3 regions of the Streptomyces sp. A01 genome follow, and region 3 is predicted to be linked to each of the others. Evidence: riboswitches for the same ligand, from Rfam matches in the RefSeq annotation. Region 3 holds a riboswitch; each other region holds the start of a gene.
What was found. A riboswitch is a leader RNA that binds a small molecule or an ion and turns the genes downstream of it on or off. The one in region 3 is predicted to bind cyclic di-AMP.

Region 1 (5,633 bases), on a different contig from region 3:
CGCGGCCGCTCAACACCTCGCGTACGGCTGAGACATAGCCGTGGTCGGGATCGTCGCGGTCCACGACGCCCGCCACCGAATGCCGCCACGGCGAGCGCCAGAACGGGTCGTGTTCGCCGTGGACCAGCGCGATCACGCGCATGCCAAGGCGGGCCAGAGACGGTTCCGCGGCCAGGGCCCGGGACTCCACCACGGCCACGTCGACGGCTGGCGTCGTGCGGCCCTTCTGGGCCCGGGTCCATGAGGCGACGCCCCAGCCGGGGGCGGACAGAGCGTCGCCCACGCGGCGGTGGAGCGACGGAGAACTGATGACAAGAACGATGCGACCCACGGCTTCCCCTTGCCTGCTGGAGTCAGGTCGGCGGCAGTGCCGCCGATATGCCTGAACAGGAGCTGCCGAGTAGTCGGACACTTCCATGAAGTAATCGCGCAATGGTCAGCCGACGTTGGTCAGACGCCGGGCATCACCAAGTACTGCGGCAGCCCAGTCGAGTAGCCGGAACTTAGCACATCCACTTGACACAGATCAGTGAGCCGACGCACTCCTCTGAGGCGGTCTACCCCACGCGTGTGCGCAATGCAGTAAATCTCGGCCGTAGACACGGGCAGCGATCGACGCAGGGTAATGACGCGGTAAGGAACGGGTAATGGCGAGGGGCCGCCCACCGGCTATGGACCAGTCGGCCCCATTTCGTGTGCACGCAAAGGGAATGCCCGGACCATTTCGGGTAGGTGCGCCGCTGCCTGAACGCCCGTCACCGCGCCGGTGCCCGGCTGAGCCCGCTCACGTGCCCCTCCGCGAAGCGGCTTCGTGGCGGTCGCGCGCGAGCCGGTGCTCTTCTGCGCGAGCGCAGCCAGCGAGCGCAGCCGGGTGGCGCTCAAGCCGTGTCTCAGGCCGAAGCCTCGGTCAGCGTCGCCAGTTCCGTAGCCGAGAGGGTGAGCTCTGCGACGGCCAGCAGGGCGGGCAGCTGCTCCACGGTGCGGGCGCTGGCGATCGGCGCGACGACCGTCGGCTGCGCCGCCAGCCACGCCAGTGCCACCGTCGCGAGTTCGGCGCCGTGCGCCTCGGCGACCGCGTCCAGGGCCGCGAGCACCCGCAGGCCACGCTCGGTCCGCAGATGCTTGGCGGCGCCCTCTGCCCGCACGCTCTCTACGCCTTCATCACCCGGCCGGTACTTGCCGGTGAGGAAGCCGGAGGCGAGCGAGTAGTAAGGAACGGCTGCCAGCCCGTGCCGCTCGGCCACGGCGGCCAGCTCACCCTCGTACGTGTCGCGGGAGACGAGGTTGTAGTGCGGTTGCAGCGCTACGTAGCGGGCCAGATTCTCCCGCTCGGAGAACTCCAGAGAAGCGTTGAGCCGCTCGGGGGAGATGTTGGAGGCAGCGATCTGCCGGACCTTGCCCTCGCGCACCAGGCCGTCGAGGGTCGTGATGATCTCCTCCACCGGCACCGACGTGTCGTCGTAGTGGGTGTAGTAGAGATCGATGTAGTCGGTACGCAGCCGAGCCAGGGACGCCTCGACACCGGCCTTGATGGCGGCCCCGGCCAGCCCGCGCCGCTGCGGATGACCGGCACCCACCTTCGTGGCGATGAGGACGTCGGAGCGGTTGCCGCGCGCCGTCAGCCAGTTGCCGATGATGGTTTCGGACTCGCCGCCCACGTTGCCCGGCACCCACGCCGAATAGACGTCGGCGGTGTCGATGAAGTTGCCGCCCGCGGCCGTATAGGCGTCGAGGACGTCGAAGGACTCGCGCTCGTCGGCACTCCAGCCGAACACGTTGCCGCCGAGCGCCAGCGGAAAGACGTCTGCCTCGCCGATGCGGCGCGAACCTGTACGCGTGATGTTTCCATGATCCGCCATGCGTAGATCAACGAACTCACGACGCCACATGTTCCAGCCGATCATCGCCGCGTTTCAGCCACATGGCACATGCCGCTCGCCGCACGCCACGTGGCGCATACCGCATCTGGCGGCGGCCGCTGCCCAGCCCCTACGGCTGCAAGCCGTGCTCGCGCAGCCAGGCCATCGGGTCGATCGGAGCTCCGCCGCCCGGCCTGACCTCCAGGTGCAGATGCGCCCCGGTGACATTGCCGGTGGCGCCGACCCGGCCGATGACGTCGCCTGTGGTCACCTCGCCGGACGTCCGCGTCATCGACGACAGGTGGCAGTACCAGACCTCGGTACCGTCCTTGAGCGTGAGGACGATGCGGTATCCGTACGAGCCTGCCCACCCGGCCTGCGTGATGGTGCCGCTGTGCACCGCCTTCACCGGAGTGCCGGTCGGGGCGGCGAAGTCCTGGCCGGTGTGGTTCGCCGACCACATGTCGCCCGCTTGGCCGAACGACGAGGTCAGCGTGTACGAGCCGACGGGGAGCGAGTAGCTCGCGGCGAGCTTGGCACGCCGCTCCGCCTCGGCCTTCCGCTTGGCCTCCGCTGCGGCCTCGCGCTTGGCCTCGGCCTCGGCGGCCTTCTTCTTCTCCGCCTCGGCGGCCTTCTTACGCGCCGCTTCCGCCGCCGCCGACTCCTGCGCCGCCTTCTCGGCCGCCGCCCGTTCGGCCGCCTCGGCCGCCGCCTGCTGGGACTCGGCCTGCCGCAGGATGCGGGTCCGCAGCGCCTCGCCCGCGTTGGCGGTGCCGTTCGCCGACTCCTCGGTGGTGAGGCCCGCCTGGGTCAGCGGGGTGCCCGCCGTGGGGTCGGCCTGACCGGGAGAGTCGCCGGAGTCGTCGGACACGAACGACCCGACGCCGGGAAGCTCACTGGCGTCGGGCACGGTGTCCATGACCTCGTCGGCGACGTGCGCGAGGTCGGGCATGGATATGGGGGTGTTCGGGCGTTCCTTGGCGGACGCCATGCCGCCCGCGCCGACCGCCGCGATGACGCCGACACCGAGCACGGCTCCGCTGCGCGCCATGGTGCCGCCGCGCTGCTTGGCCACGCGATGCCTGCCGCGAACGGGGGCGATGGATTCCGCGGTGGGATTCCACTCCTCCCAAGAGTCTTCGCCAGGGGGGCCGTCAAAACCGTCGTAGACGGGGGAAGTCTCTTCCAGGGCAGACGTGTTGGACGCCACGGGGGCGTGCTCCTTTCCTTCCTTCTCGCCTACCGGGTTAGCTGACGGGTTCGGAGCAGGAAGGTCTCCTACGGGCCTGGTTCAGCCCGATTCACCCCAAGGTGTGGTTCCCCGGTTCCCTTGGCACAGCTCGTGTGACCCATGTGCTGGTGTGACACATGTGGTGTGACACGTGGTGCTGCGCCCGCGGGATTCGGCGACGGCGCACGGTGCCGCCTCTTGCGACGACAGTGACAACCGCGCTGCGTTATCGAACGTTAATAGAGAGCACGGCGTGTTTCCAAGCGCTTCTCAGGAATAAACCACTCCCTTGACTGCACTACGGCATCGGTCTAGCGGAGGGGTCAAGATCGACTACACAACGCGACGGATAAAGCCTCGGGGTAGCCGAACTCACCGCAGTCGCCGTACCCGCCACCGCCGCAGCCGTCGCCGCACCCACCGAAATCTCCGTACCCGCCGAAGTCCCCGTACCCGCCGCAGTCCCCGTATCCGCCGCGCCCTCTCCCGTCGCAGGGCCCGCTCCAGTCGGTCGGCCAGTCCCTCAAGGGTCTTCTCCCGCTCCGCCGCCTCCCGGAAGGCGCCGATGACGACCGCGACGGCCTCCACCGCGCCCAGCCCCTTGCCCCGGACGCCCCCGATGAGGAGCCGGACCCCATGCGGGGTCTCCTGGACCGCGAACAGGTCCCCACCGACGCGCGCGTCAGTCTGCGCCGCCACATACCGGGCCGCGGTCCGCAGGCCACCGATCCGGGCCGGAGGACGAGGGCGTCGGCAGCACGGGGCGGCGACGAGTGGAAGGCCGGAAGAGGCCAGGGAGAGAGTCGTAGAAAGGGAGACTCATGGAAGGAGAGACTCGTACTAGAAAAGAGAGACTCGAAGAAAGGTTGAAAGGGACGCGGCGCCGCACTGCTACAGCCGCTCAGCTCGCGCGCCGCTACAGCACTCGTTCTACGCCGCTACAGCTCGACACCGAGGGCGCGGGCGTGCCGGTCGGCCGCCAGTTCGGCGGCCGCCTCGTCGAGGTAGACCTCGCACACCAGGCGGCCGTCCGGCGTCAGGTTGTGCTCAAGCTCCCACAGGACGAGTTCGTCACCGCCGACGAGCAAAAACGCGTGCTCGTAGAAGCGGCACCAGGTGGTGTCAGCGCCGCCGCTGCGGTGCCGGGGCTTGGAGGCGAGGGCGATGTCGTGCGCGAGAGCCGTCGTGAGCAGTTCGCGGACGTCATCACCAGGGCGGTCGGGATTCTCCGCGCGGCGCAGTACGCGGCGGGCGTGGTCGGGGGAATCGTCGATCGCGTACGCACGGCGCGGCGCGAAGGAACCAACGGGCGAACGAAGTTGCTCGGGCAACCAAAAGGGAATGCTGTCGATCTCGTCCCACATGGCGCCACCGATCCGCTCGTGCACCCGCCGCTCGGCGATCTCCAGTGCCCGCTCATCGGCGTACAGCTCGTACAGCACCTCGTCGTCGGACCACCCGTCGGACCACCCGCCGGACCACCCGCCGGTCCGGCCGTCGGCGGACGGCCACCCTTCGACCGGTCTCTCAGCACTGGACTCCCCAGCCGCCTCAGCCGCCGGCGCACCTCCGGAGGGCGCGCCTCCGCCCAGGCCCGTGTTGTGCTCCAGCTCCCACAGCAACAGGCTGCTGCCATCAGCGAGCAGGAACACATGCCGGTACGTGTTGCAGCCGACCGGGCTTGAGCGAGTGTTGGACTGGCGGCATGAGCGCAGCTCAGACTGGTGCATCAGTGCAGTACGCAGTCGTTCGAGCATCGCGTCGCCGATGTCGAAGCCGTTCTGGGCGCGGGCGAGCAGCCCCGCAAGCTGCCCGGCGGGAGTATCCCCGCCCAGTGGTGAATGCCTCATGTCTTCTCTCCTCCCGGCCATGTCCCGCCGCGCCCCCCAGCGACCAGCTCGTGCACTTACCGTAGCGGCACGAACACGGCACACGTGGGGCGTTTGCGGGAAGCCATCGCCGGAAGTCGCTCTTCCTTGGCCGCCACGCCCGCCGCTGACAGCCCCGGAGTGGGCGAGAGCCCGGCCGTACGCGAGGGCCGCACGCACTCAGGCGGCGGCCCCGGCGACGGCTCCGGCGGCCTCGCGGCAGGGCGCGGGACAGGTGTTTGCCCGTATCCTCGCGCAAATTATCAGCGCGGCGCGACGTAGAGGAGACACCTCCGCGGAGCTGACCGGCTCTGCGATCAACTCTGCCGATCAGCTCGGCCGTTCAGCTCTGCCGATCAGCTCCGTGGGCCTGTGTCGATCAGCCCCAGGTCGTACCGGCTTGCTCCTTGATCGTGACGTTGATGCGGTTGAAGAAATTGATCGTAGCGATCGTGAGAATGACGCCGGCGAGCTGCTGCTCGTCGAAGTGCTCGGCGGCCTCGTCCCAGATCTCGTCGGGGACCGGGTCCGCCCTGTCGGAAAGCCGGGTCGCCGCCTCGGTGAGCGCCAGCGCGGCCCGCTCGGCATCGGTGAAAAAGGGCGCTTCCCGCCAGACCGCCACGGCGGCCAGTCGCTCATCGCTCTCGCCCGTCTTCTTGGCGTTCAGTACGTGGC
Region 2 (5,633 bases), on a different contig from region 3:
GCGCGAGCGGCTGCAGAGCGCCCTCGCGGCCGGGGACACCGCGCTGCTCGACTCCGCGGTCGAGGAACTGCTCCGCTTCGACGGGCCGGTGGAGCTGGCGACGTGGCGGTTCGCCACCGAACCGCTCACGCTCGGCGGGCAGCGCGTCGCCGCGGGGGACCCGGTGCTCGTGGTGCTCGCCGCGGCCGACCGCGACCCCGAGCGCTTCCCCGACCCCGACACGCTCGACCTCGGTCGCCGCGACAACCAGCACCTCGGCTACGGCCATGGCATCCACTACTGTGTCGGCGCGCCACTGGCCCGCATCGAGGCACGGACGGCCCTCGCCACCCTCCTGACGCGCCTGCCCGACCTTCGGCTCGCTGCCGAACCCGACGAACTGCGCTGGCGCGGCGGGCTCATCATGCGGGGGCTGCGTACGCTTCCGGTCGAATTCGGCACCGGTGCGCGACCGGTCGACTCCCATGAGTGAGACCGGCCCCCGGCGCGGCCAGGGTGACGAAGCGTCAGTTGTGTGATCTTGGCGTGACCTCCACTACATCAGCTTGTGATGATCCTGTGTCGGCAGTATTTTCGACCGTCAACTCGACCGACTCGACTGCCACACGAGAGGCAACCGCATGCGATCCGGCCACGGCAGACACCGCCGCCCCCGTCAGGCTCCGGCCATCATCGTCGCCGCGGGGGTGACCGGAGCGGGAATCGCCCTTCCGCTGCTGGGCGCCACCAGCGCCGTGGCGGCTGACACCGAGACGTGGGACCGGGTCGCCGACTGCGAAAGCGGCGGCGTCTGGAGCGCGAACGCCGAGAACGGGTTCTACGGCGGCCTCCAGTTGACCCTCGACGCCTGGCAGCTCTACGGGGGCACGGACCACGCACCCCGGCCCGACCTGGCGAGCCGTTCGCAGCAGATATCCATCGCCGAGCTGATCCTCGCCGACCGGGGCCCGGTGGCCTGGAGCGGCTGCGCGCGCACGGCGGGGCTGACCGAGGACGGGGAGATCCCGGACATCAACCCCGGGGACACCGGTTCGCAGAGCCCCGACGAGTCGGCCACGCCCGAACCTGACGCCACTCCCACCCCCACGCCCAGCGAGGGGGAGCCGGACGAGGCCGAGCCCACCGAGATCCCCAGCGGCACCGCGAAGCCCAAGCCCAAGCCCAGCGAGAAGCCGGGTGATGAGCCGGACGGCAAGCCGAGCGGGTCACCCAGTCAGTCGCCGGGCGAGGAGTCCGGTAAGCCGTCGCGGGAGACTCCCGAGGACGAGGCCCCGGACAGGACTTCGCCCGAGAAGCCCGGCGATGGCCGGACGGAGCCCGGCACGGGCGGTGGCAAGCACCGCGGCGAGCCCGGCACCGGGCCGGAGGCGGAGAAGCCCGGTTCGGGCCCGGCGGACGACGAGGCGCGGCCCGGCGGGCGGCACGCCGACCGCGGCACCGGGGAGCGCGGCGATCCGGGACGTACGGACAAGTCGGCGGACGGTGACCATGTCGTCCGTTCCGGTGACACGCTGTCAGCTATCGCGGAAGAGCACGAGACCCCCGGTGGATGGCCCGCGCTCTACGAGGCGAACGAGAGCGTTGTCGGCGCCGACCCCGACCTCATCCTCCCAGGTCAGAGCCTGGAACTGACGGTTCCTGAGAAAAACTGACGGGACCTGCGGGCTGCTCCATTCGGGCAGGAATATCCGTTACGTGAAAGTGAGACATGAGTCTCTTCGGAATCAGGGCGTGTCTGCCTTGTCCGATCTTCGCGTGAGGTTCCTGACCTGCGGAGATGTGAAATCCTTGGCGGCAAACACGGCTTAGTTTCCAGGGATGTTGGGGTTTGAGTGCCCCGGCCTCCTGTGTTTACCGTCGTCATCGCTCACCACCGTGAGCGCCACTGGTCGTCACGCCGAATCCTGCCGACGGCCGGGGGGAAGTCGACGCGTCAAGCGCCGAAGGCAGGAGCGGGGGAACCACAGGTAAGCGCCCGAACGGCCCGTTTCAACGCGGAGCCCGAGGGCTAGGGGTGAAGCCATGTGTGATCAATGCACGCGGCCGGGCAACTCACATGGCCCGAACCCGACAGCTCACCTCGTAGGCGTCGGTGAGGAATCAAAACATGCTGATTTCCAAGGGTAAGCACCGCCGTCCGTCCAAGGCCGTCCGTATCGCCACGCTCGCCGGTGTCGCCGGTGCGGCCGTCGCCGTGCCGCTGATAGGCGCCACTGGCGCCTCCGCCGCCACCACCGACCAGTGGGACCAGGTGGCGCAGTGCGAGTCGACCGGCAACTGGTCGATAAACACGGGTAACGGCTACTACGGCGGTCTGCAGTTCTCGGCCTCCACCTGGGCCGCGCACGGTGGCACCGCCTACGCCCCGACCGCCGACAAGGCGTCGAAGGCCCAGCAGATCCAGGTCGGCGAGAAGGTCCTGGCCAGCCAGGGCAAGGGCGCCTGGCCCAAGTGCGGCGTGAACCTGACCTCGGGTGGCGGCTCCAGCGCCCCGCAGCAGCAGGCCGCTCCCCAGCAGAAGGCCGCCCCGAAGGCCGCCCCCAAGCAGCAGGCGCAGCCCAAGGCCGCCCCGAAGCACGCCGCGCCGCAGACCGCTCCCGAGCGGCCTGCCCCGAAGCAGCAGGCCGCCCCGAAGCACGCCGCCCCCAAGACGATCAAGAAGGGTGACGGCGAGTACAAGGTCGAGTCGGGTGACACCCTCGCCAAGATCGCCGAGGCCGAGGGCGTCAAGGGCGGCTGGGAGAAGGTGTACGACCTCAACAAGGACGTCGTCTCCGACGCCAACCTCATCTACCCGGGCCAGCAGCTCCGCCTGAGCTGATCCCCCGTCCCCTCCCCGCCAGGCCGGAGGGGTACGAGACCGCCCCGCCCCGGTGCGCCTTCCCCCGAGCGCACCGTGGCGGGGCTCCTCGGTTCTCGGCTCGCCGTGCCCGGCCACTCGCGCAGCCCGGCCACTCACCGTGCGCGCCAGCCCGCTCGCCTGGGCTCGCCTCCGCTCGTCCGTCGTGGCGTCGACAGCCTGCCGGGCATGTCGTTCGCCCCGTGATCTGTGTTTTTGTCCTCGTTACCGTCTCGTCGGGCGGGCGAAGGGCAGGCGGACGTCCCAGCGCCGGTTAGGCTCGTGCTGCAGAAGCGTCTGACCCACACGAAGGAGACCGCTCGTGCCGTCCATCGACGTCGTCGTAGCTCGCGAGATCCTCGATTCGCGAGGCAACCCCACGGTCGAGGTCGAGGTCGGCCTCGACGACGGCAGCACCGGCCGTGCTGCCGTGCCGTCCGGCGCCTCCACCGGCCAGTTCGAGGCCCTTGAGCTGCGGGATGGCGACAAGGCCCGCTACGGCGGCAAGGGCGTGGAGAAGGCCGTGCTGGCCGTCATCGAGCAGATCGGCCCGGAGCTCGTCGGCTACGACGCCACCGAGCAGCGGCTGATCGACCAGGCGATGTTCGACCTGGACGCCACGCCGGACAAGTCCTCGCTCGGCGCCAACGCCATCCTCGGCGTCTCCCTCGCCGTCGCGCACGCCGCCTCCGAGGCGTCGGACCTGCCGCTCTTCCGCTACCTCGGCGGCCCGAACGCCCACCTGCTGCCGGTCCCGATGATGAACATCCTGAACGGCGGATCGCACGCCGATTCGAATGTGGACATCCAGGAGTTCATGATCGCGCCGATCGGCGCGGAGTCCTTCTCCGAGGCGCTGCGCTGGGGCGCCGAGATCTACCACACCCTCAAGGGCGTGCTGAAGGAGCGCGGGCTCTCCACCGGCCTGGGCGACGAGGGCGGCTTCGCCCCGAACCTGGACTCCAACCGCGAGGCCCTCGACCTCATCCTTGAGGCCATCAAGAAGGCCGGTTACACCCCCGGCCAGGACATCGCGCTCGCGCTCGACGTCGCCGCCTCCGAGTTCTACGAGGACGGCGCGTACGCGTTCGAGGGCAAGTCCCGCAGCGCCGCCGAGATGACCGCGTACTACGCCGAGCTGGTCGACGCGTACCCGCTGGTCTCCATCGAGGACCCGCTCAACGAAGAGGACTGGGACGGCTGGAAGACCCTCACCGACGAGCTCGGTGACAAGGTCCAGATCGTCGGCGACGACCTGTTCGTCACCAACCCCGAGCGGCTGGCGCGCGGCATCGAGAGCGACACCGCCAACGCCCTGCTGGTCAAGGTCAACCAGATCGGCTCGCTGACCGAGACGCTGGACGCCGTCGAGCTGGCCCAGCGCAACGGCTTCAAGTGCATGATGTCGCACCGCTCCGGCGAGACCGAGGACGTCACCATCGCCGACCTTGCCGTCGCCACCAACTGCGGCCAGATCAAGACCGGCGCCCCGGCCCGCTCCGAGCGTGTCGCCAAGTACAACCAGCTGCTGCGCATCGAGGAGATCCTCGACGACGCGGCCGTGTACGCGGGCCGCAGCGCCTTCCCCCGGTTCCGTTTCGCGCAGTAAGCACGGCCCGTAAGCGCGGCGCGGAGATCCGCTTCGCGCGGTGAGCGCGGCGTGGCCATTCGCCCGGCGCAGCCGCTTTTCCGTCCGTCCCCGGCCCCGGTCCCGTACCGTGGCCGGGGACGTACGTGTGTGCTGGCGGCGGTCCGGCCGTCCGGCAGCGCACCGTGCCAGCACGCAGGGATGCAGCAGGGAACGAAGGAGAGACGTGCCCGCGGACCGGTTCTCCACCGCAACCAGGCTCAAGGCACTCGGTGAGAACGCCGCCGCCCGGGTGTATCGCGCCCGGTCGCCGCGCCGTGGCCGGCTGACCGGCCGCGCGGCGCTGCTCGCGCTCGTCGTCTGCTCGCTCGTCGTGGCACTGGCCTATCCCATACGGCAGTACGTCTCGCAGCGCTCGGACATCGCCGACCAGCGGCGCCAGGCCGAGCAGGCCCGCGAGGACGTGGAGAAGCTGCGCGACCGCAAGGCCAGGCTTGAGGACCCCGCGTACATCGAGCAGCAGGCCCGCGAGCATCTGCACTACCTGCGGCCGGGCGAGACCGGCTACAGCATGCTGGGCGAGGCGGACGGCGACGCCAAGCGCCGCGACGACCGGAGCGCGGCCGACCGGCCCTGGTACAGCAATGTCTGGGAAGGGGTGGACGCGGCCGACGCGCAGCGCTGACCGGGCCCCGCCCGGCCTGCCCTTCCCGGACCGCCGCAGCCCCCGCGCCACAGATCCTCAGCAGCCGCCGTACGAGCCGCAGGCTCCTATCGGTGGCACCCACCACCGCACCCGACCACCGCACGGCCGCCCGCGGCCCCACGAACCGAAGAGAACCCTCCACGCATGGACACGCCTCCTCCGAAGACCGAACCCACCGCGCCCACCGACGCGGACATCGCCGCGTTCAAGGAGCAGCTCGGCCGTCCACCGCGCGGGCTGCGCGCCATCGCGCACCGCTGCCCCTGCGGTCAGCCCGACGTGGTCGAGACGGCCCCCCGCCTTGAGGACGGCACGCCGTTTCCGACGCTGTACTACCTGACGTGCCCCCGGGCCGCCTCGGCCATCGGCACGCTGGAGGCGAACGGCGTGATGAAGGAGATGACCGAGCGCCTGGCGGCGGACCCGGAGCTGGCCGCCGCCTACCGCGCCGCGCACGAGGACTACATCGCGCGTCGCGACGGCATCGAGGTGCTGGAAGG
Region 3 (5,633 bases):
ATCGCGCGATCGAAGGGACGTACATGCCCATGGGTCACACGGCCACGCAACAGGCCGGTTCCGGCGGCCTGACAGCGACCGAGCACCGCCTGGCGAACGGCCTGCGAGTGGTGCTCTCCGAGGACCACCTGACCCCGGTCGCCGCGGTCTGCCTCTGGTACGACGTCGGCTCCCGCCACGAAGTCAAGGGGCGTACAGGCCTCGCCCACCTCTTCGAGCACCTGATGTTCCAGGGCTCGAAGCAGGTTCCCGGCAATGGGCACTTCGAGCTGGTGCAGGGCGCGGGCGGCTCGCTCAACGGCACCACCAGCTTCGAGCGGACCAACTACTTCGAGACCATGCCCACCCACCAGGTGGAGCTGGCGCTGTGGCTTGAGGCGGACCGCATGGGGTCGCTGCTCTCCGCTCTCGACGAGGAGAGCATGGAGAACCAGCGCGATGTCGTGAAGAACGAGCGCCGCCAGCGCTACGACAACGTTCCCTACGGCACCGCCTTCGAGCGGCTGACCGCCATGGCCTACCCGGAGGGCCATCCGTACCACCACACGCCGATCGGTTCGATGGCCGACCTGGACGCCGCGTCCCTGGACGACGCGCGCCAGTTCTTCCGCACGTACTACGCGCCGAACAACGCGGTCCTCTCGGTCGTCGGCGACATCGACACCGACCAGACCCTGGCGTGGATCGAGAAGTACTTCGGCAGCATCCCCGGGCACGACGGCAAGCAGCCGCCGCGCGACGGGTCCCTGCCCGACATCATGGGCGAGCAGCTGCGCGAGGAGGTGCGCGAGGACGTCCCCGCCCGCGCGCTGATGGCCGCCTACCGCCTGCCGCACGACGGCACCCGCGAGGCGGACGCCGCCGACCTGGCGCTCACCGTCCTCGGCGGCGGCGAGTCCTCCCGGCTGCACAACCGCCTGGTGCGCCGCGACCGCACCGCCGTGGCCGCCGGTTTCGGGCTGCTGCGCCTCGCGGGCGCGCCCTCGCTCGGCTGGCTCGACGTGAAGACCTCCGGCGGAGTGGAGGTGCCCGGCATCGAGGCCGCCGTCGACGAGGAGCTGGCCCGCTTCGCCGCCGAGGGGCCCACCCCAGAGGAGATGGAGCGCGCGCAGGCGCAGTTGGAGCGCGAATGGCTGGACCGGCTCGCCACGGTCGGCGGCCGCGCCGACGAACTGTGCCGGTACGCGGTGCTGTTCGGCGACCCGCAGCTGGCGCTGAGCGCCGTGAGCCGGGTGCTCGACGTCACCGCCGAGGAGGTACGGGCGGTCGCCCAGGCCCGGCTGCGCCCGGACAACCGCGCGGTGCTGGTCTACGAGCCGATCACACCGGCCGAGGAACCCGAGGCGGCCGAGCCGACGGAGCCGACCGACGTGGTCGAGGCCGATGACAACGCAGCGAGCGAAGAAGGGGCCGACCGGTGAGCGACGCCGCAGCCACGACCGCGACCCAGACGAACGCGACCAACGCCACCAACGCGACGGACACAGCCGTGACCAGCATGGAATTCCACCCCCAGCCACAGCCGGGCGAGGCCAGGCCATGGGCCTTCCCCGCCCCCGAGCGCGGCGGGCTGCCCAACGGCCTCACCGTGCTCCGCTGCCACCGCCCCGGCCAGCAGGTCGTCGCGGTCGAGGTCAACCTCGCCGCGCCGCTCGAAGCCGAGCCGAAGGGGCTCGACGGCGTTGCCACGATCATGGCCCGGGCGCTGTCCGAGGGGACCGACAAGCACGCGGCCGAGGACTTCGCCGCCGAGCTGGAGCGCTGCGGTGCGACGCTCGACGCGTACGCCGACCACCCCGGCATCCGCGTCTCCCTGGAGGTCCCGGCGTCCCGGCTGCACAAGGCGCTCGGCCTGCTCGCCGACGCGCTGCGCGCCCCCGCCTTCCCCGACGGCGAGATCGAGCGGCTGGTCCGCAACCGGCTCGACGAGATCCCGCATGAGCTGGCCAACCCGGCCCGCCGTGCCGCGATGGCCCTGTCCAAGGAGCTGTTCGCGGCCGACTCCCGGATGTCCCGGCCCCGCCAGGGCACCGAGGACACCGTGCGGGACATCGACGCCGCCGCCGTGCGCGCCTTCTACGCGGCGCACGTGCGCCCGGCGACGGCCACCGTCGTGGTCGTCGGCGACCTGACCGGCGTCGACCTCGACGAGGCGCTGGCCGACACCCTCGGCGCCTGGACGGGGGACATGGCCGAGCCCCGGCCCGTGCCCGCCGTGTCCGCCGACGACACCGGCCGTGTCGTCATCGTGGACCGCCCCGGCGCCGTCCAGACGCAGCTGCTCATCGGCCGGGTCGGCGCGGACCGGCACGACCAGGTCTGGCCCGCCCAGGTGCTCGGCACGTACTGCCTCGGCGGCACGCTCACCTCGCGTCTCGACCGGGTGCTGCGGGAGGAGAAGGGCTACACCTACGGCGTCCGCGCGTTCGCCCAGGTCATGCGCTCCACCCCGGACGGCTCCGGGGCGTCGCTGCTGGCCCTCAGCGGTTCGGTGGCCACCGAGGTCACCGGACCGGCCCTGGACGACGCCTGGAAGGTGCTGCGCACCCTGGCGGCCGAGGGTCTGACCGACGACGAGCGCGATGTGGCCGTGCAGAACCTCGTGGGCGTCGCCCCGCTGAAGTTCGAGACCGCCGCCTCCGTCGCGGGCACCCTCGCCGACCAGGTCGAGCAGCATCTGCCGGACGACTACCAGGCCCGGCTGTACGCGCGACTCGCGCAGACCGGCACGGTCGAGGCGACGGCCGCTGTCGTCAACGCCTTCCCGGTGGACCGCCTGGTGACGGTGCTGGTCGGTGACGCCTCGGTCATCGAGGAGCCGGTCAAGGCGCTGGGCATCGGCGACGTGCGGGTGGTCACGGGCTGACCCCTGGCCCGCCCGGGGCGGCTCCTGGCGGGCCGCCCTCTCTCGCCCTGTCCGGCTGCCGCGGCGGGCCGCCTCCGGGCCGTCCGGCGCTCCGTTCCGACCCGGTCCGGAGGTGTCGTACCGGCGCGCGCTCAGCGGCAGTCGGGGTGGGCGGCGGGACAAAGCGGGCGAGGAGGCCCTGGTGTCGTACGCGACACCAGGGCCTTCGGTATGTCCGGTTTGCTGGAGAGGCTGCCTGTCTGCCGTGTGGCGTACGCAACAAACAGCCTGTTCTGTTTGCCGTTCGAAAGACGTCCCGCTTAGCGTCAATCCGGTTGTCCGTCAGAAACCAGTCACAACCGTGGCGCCGGGCAGCCATCGCCGAGTCCCCGTACGGCGCGAGCCAGGGGAGCCGGGGACCCATATGTCCCCTGGGGTGAATCGGTCACCATCCCGCGAGGGTGTGGTGCCCGTAGGAGACCTTCCTGCTCCGAACCCGTCAGCTAACCCGGTAGGCGAGAAGGAAGGAAAGGAGTACGCCTGCCCATGGCGTTCACCCGTGCCCCCGGTCGGCATCGCCGTCCCAGCCGCTTGTCCCGTAACACCGCGAGCGTCGCCGGCATAGCCACCCTCGCCGCCACCGGAGTCGTCGCCGGTATCGCCGCCCCCGCGATGGCCGCCTCAGGACCGGACACCACCGAGGCCGAGGACACCGGCCTCCACCAGGCGATCGCCGTCGACGAGGCCATCGCCGACCAGATCGGCGCCCAGGCCGACGCCCAGTACACGGCCGCCGAGCAGGCCGCCGCCAAGCTGAAGGCCGAGGAAGAGGCGCGCGAGCAGGCCAAGGAGTACGCCGCCGAGGCCAAGAAGAAGGCCGACGAGTCCAAGCGCAAGGCCGCCGCCGAGGCCGCGAAGAAGAAGGCCGCGGCGAAGAAGGCCGCCGCCGAGGCCGCCAGTGAGCGCTCCGAGGACACCGCACGTCCCGCCCGCTCCGCCGAGCGCCCGGCCCTCGGCTCGTACGTCTCCCCGATCGCGGGCAGCTACGTCTCCACCCAGTACCAGGCGTCCGGTGGTGCCTGGTCCTCCGGCAGCCACACCGGTGTGGACTTCCACGCCGCCTCCGGCACCTCGGTCCGCGCTGTGGGCTCGGGCACCGTCGTCGAGGCGGGCTGGGGCGGCGCGTACGGCAACAACATCGTGATCAAGATGAACGACGGCACGTACACCCAGTACGGCCACCTGTCGTCCGTCGGCGTCTCGGTCGGCCAGACGGTCACCCCGGGCCAGCAGATCGGCCTCTCCGGCAGCACGGGCAACTCCAGCGGCCCGCACCTGCACTTCGAGGCCCGCACCTCCGCCGAGTACGGCTCGGACATCGACCCCGTGGCGTACCTGCGGTCGCACGGCGTCAGCGTCTGACCGGCCCAGGCGGCTGTCCGGCACGCGCCCGTCCCGCCGGCAGCCACCCGCGAGGCGTCCCCCTCGCCACCCGCTCCGCTCACCGAAGGCCCCGGCTCCCCAGCCGGGGCCTTCGGCGTCGCCATGGCCAAAAAATATCCATGAAATCCCCGGGTCCGTCGGAAATACCGCCGCCTTCGAATACAGTTGCTGGACAGACATCAAAAGGGCGAGTTTCGCGGGGATTAAAGCGGAGGTTCGACAATGGGGGACCGTACGATTTCCGCGCACGTGGTATGCGTGGCGATCCGCGACGACATCGTGTCAGGGACCTTCGCCCCCGGCAGCAGGCTGACCGAGGAGCTGCTCGCCCGGCGCTACGGAGTCTCCCGGGTCCCGGTGCGCGAGGCGCTGCGCACGCTGGAGTCGGAGGGCTTCGTGGCCACGCGCAGGCACGCGGGCGCGTGCGTCGCGCGGCCCACCGAGCGGGAGGCCGCCGATCTGCTGGAACTGCGGGCGCTGGTGGAGCCGCTGGGCGCGGCCCGTGCGGCGCAGCGCCGCACCGAGGCGCACCTCAAGGTGTTGCGGGGGCTGGTCCGGCTCGGCCAGGAGCGCGCCCAGCGGGGGCAGCTGAGCGAGCTGAGGCCGCTGGGGGAGTGGTTCCACGAGACGCTCGCCCAGGCGTCGGGCAGCCCCAGCCTCGCGGCGCTGCTGACCCAGCTGCGCCGCAAGATCACCTGGTTGTACGCGGTCCAGCCGCCGGTGCGCGCCACCCAGTCGTGGACGGAGTACGGGGCGCTGGTGGACGCCGTGGGACGGAGCGACCCGGAGCGGGCCCGCTCGCTCGTCACGGCGCAAGCGGAACGCGCGCGGGCCGGGTACCGGCTTCGCAGCGCGGTCCAGGTGAGTTATTCGAAACATGTTGTCAACACCGCGAGTGCTCACCATTAACGGCCGTCCCGTATACAACGCACAGTAATTCGCGCGTCGGCCTCAGGTCATTCCGCGCCAATAAACAACAAAGCCGCGGTGACCTGAATTCTGGTCGCCGCGGCCGTGTCGTGAGTGGAAAAGCGAATCAGACCGTCTCCGGAAGCTCCTCAAGTCCCTCGGAGACCAGCTTCGCGAGGCGGTCGAGCGCGGCCTCGGCGGCGTCGTCCTCGGAGGCCAGCACGATCTCCTCGCCGCCCTGGGCGCCAAGCCCGAGCACGGCGAGCATCGACGCGGCGTTGACCGGGGTGCCGTCCGTCTTGGCGATCGTCACGGGGACGCCGGCGGCGGTCGCGGCGCGGACGAAGATCGACGCGGGGCGGGCGTGCAGGCCCTCGGCCCAGCCGACGGTGACGCGGCGCTCAACCATGGTGTTGCCCTTCAGGTCGTTACTGTT

Region 1: it holds a riboswitch for cyclic di-AMP, as region 3 does, so the genes downstream of both, AC5P1B_RS26350 (M23 family metallopeptidase) here and AC5P1B_RS25640 (M23 family metallopeptidase) in region 3, are expected to answer to the same signal.
Region 2: it holds a riboswitch for cyclic di-AMP, as region 3 does, so the genes downstream of both, AC5P1B_RS24905 (transglycosylase family protein) here and AC5P1B_RS25640 (M23 family metallopeptidase) in region 3, are expected to answer to the same signal.

The regions. Positions count from the first base shown of each region.
Region 1 is NZ_JBWLKN010000022.1:95,991-101,623, reverse strand. Features, by position in the region: gene AC5P1B_RS26360 (helix-turn-helix transcriptional regulator) at 1-331, opposite strand, end outside; gene AC5P1B_RS26355 (aldo/keto reductase) at 891-1,859, opposite strand; gene AC5P1B_RS26350 (M23 family metallopeptidase) at 1,990-3,069, opposite strand; cyclic di-AMP (ydaO/yuaA leader) riboswitch at 3,081-3,205, opposite strand; partial or broken gene AC5P1B_RS26345 (SpoIIE family protein phosphatase) at 3,562-3,831, opposite strand; gene AC5P1B_RS26340 (DUF6227 family protein) at 4,029-4,940, opposite strand; gene AC5P1B_RS26335 (carboxymuconolactone decarboxylase family protein) at 5,338-5,633, opposite strand, start outside.
Region 2 is NZ_JBWLKN010000020.1:29,057-34,689, forward strand. Features, by position in the region: gene AC5P1B_RS24895 (cytochrome P450 family protein) at 1-472, shown strand, start outside; gene AC5P1B_RS24900 (transglycosylase family protein) at 621-1,652, shown strand; cyclic di-AMP (ydaO/yuaA leader) riboswitch at 1,929-2,104, shown strand; gene AC5P1B_RS24905 (transglycosylase family protein) at 2,108-2,821, shown strand; gene eno (phosphopyruvate hydratase) at 3,162-4,448, shown strand; gene AC5P1B_RS24915 (FtsB family cell division protein) at 4,654-5,112, shown strand; gene AC5P1B_RS24920 (DUF501 domain-containing protein) at 5,278-5,633, shown strand, end outside.
Region 3 is NZ_JBWLKN010000021.1:65,670-71,302, reverse strand. Features, by position in the region: gene AC5P1B_RS25650 (M16 family metallopeptidase) at 24-1,421, shown strand; gene AC5P1B_RS25645 (M16 family metallopeptidase) at 1,499-2,866, shown strand; cyclic di-AMP (ydaO/yuaA leader) riboswitch at 3,215-3,377, shown strand; gene AC5P1B_RS25640 (M23 family metallopeptidase) at 3,392-4,267, shown strand; gene AC5P1B_RS25635 (GntR family transcriptional regulator) at 4,511-5,197, shown strand; gene AC5P1B_RS25630 (HPr family phosphocarrier protein) at 5,325-5,606, opposite strand.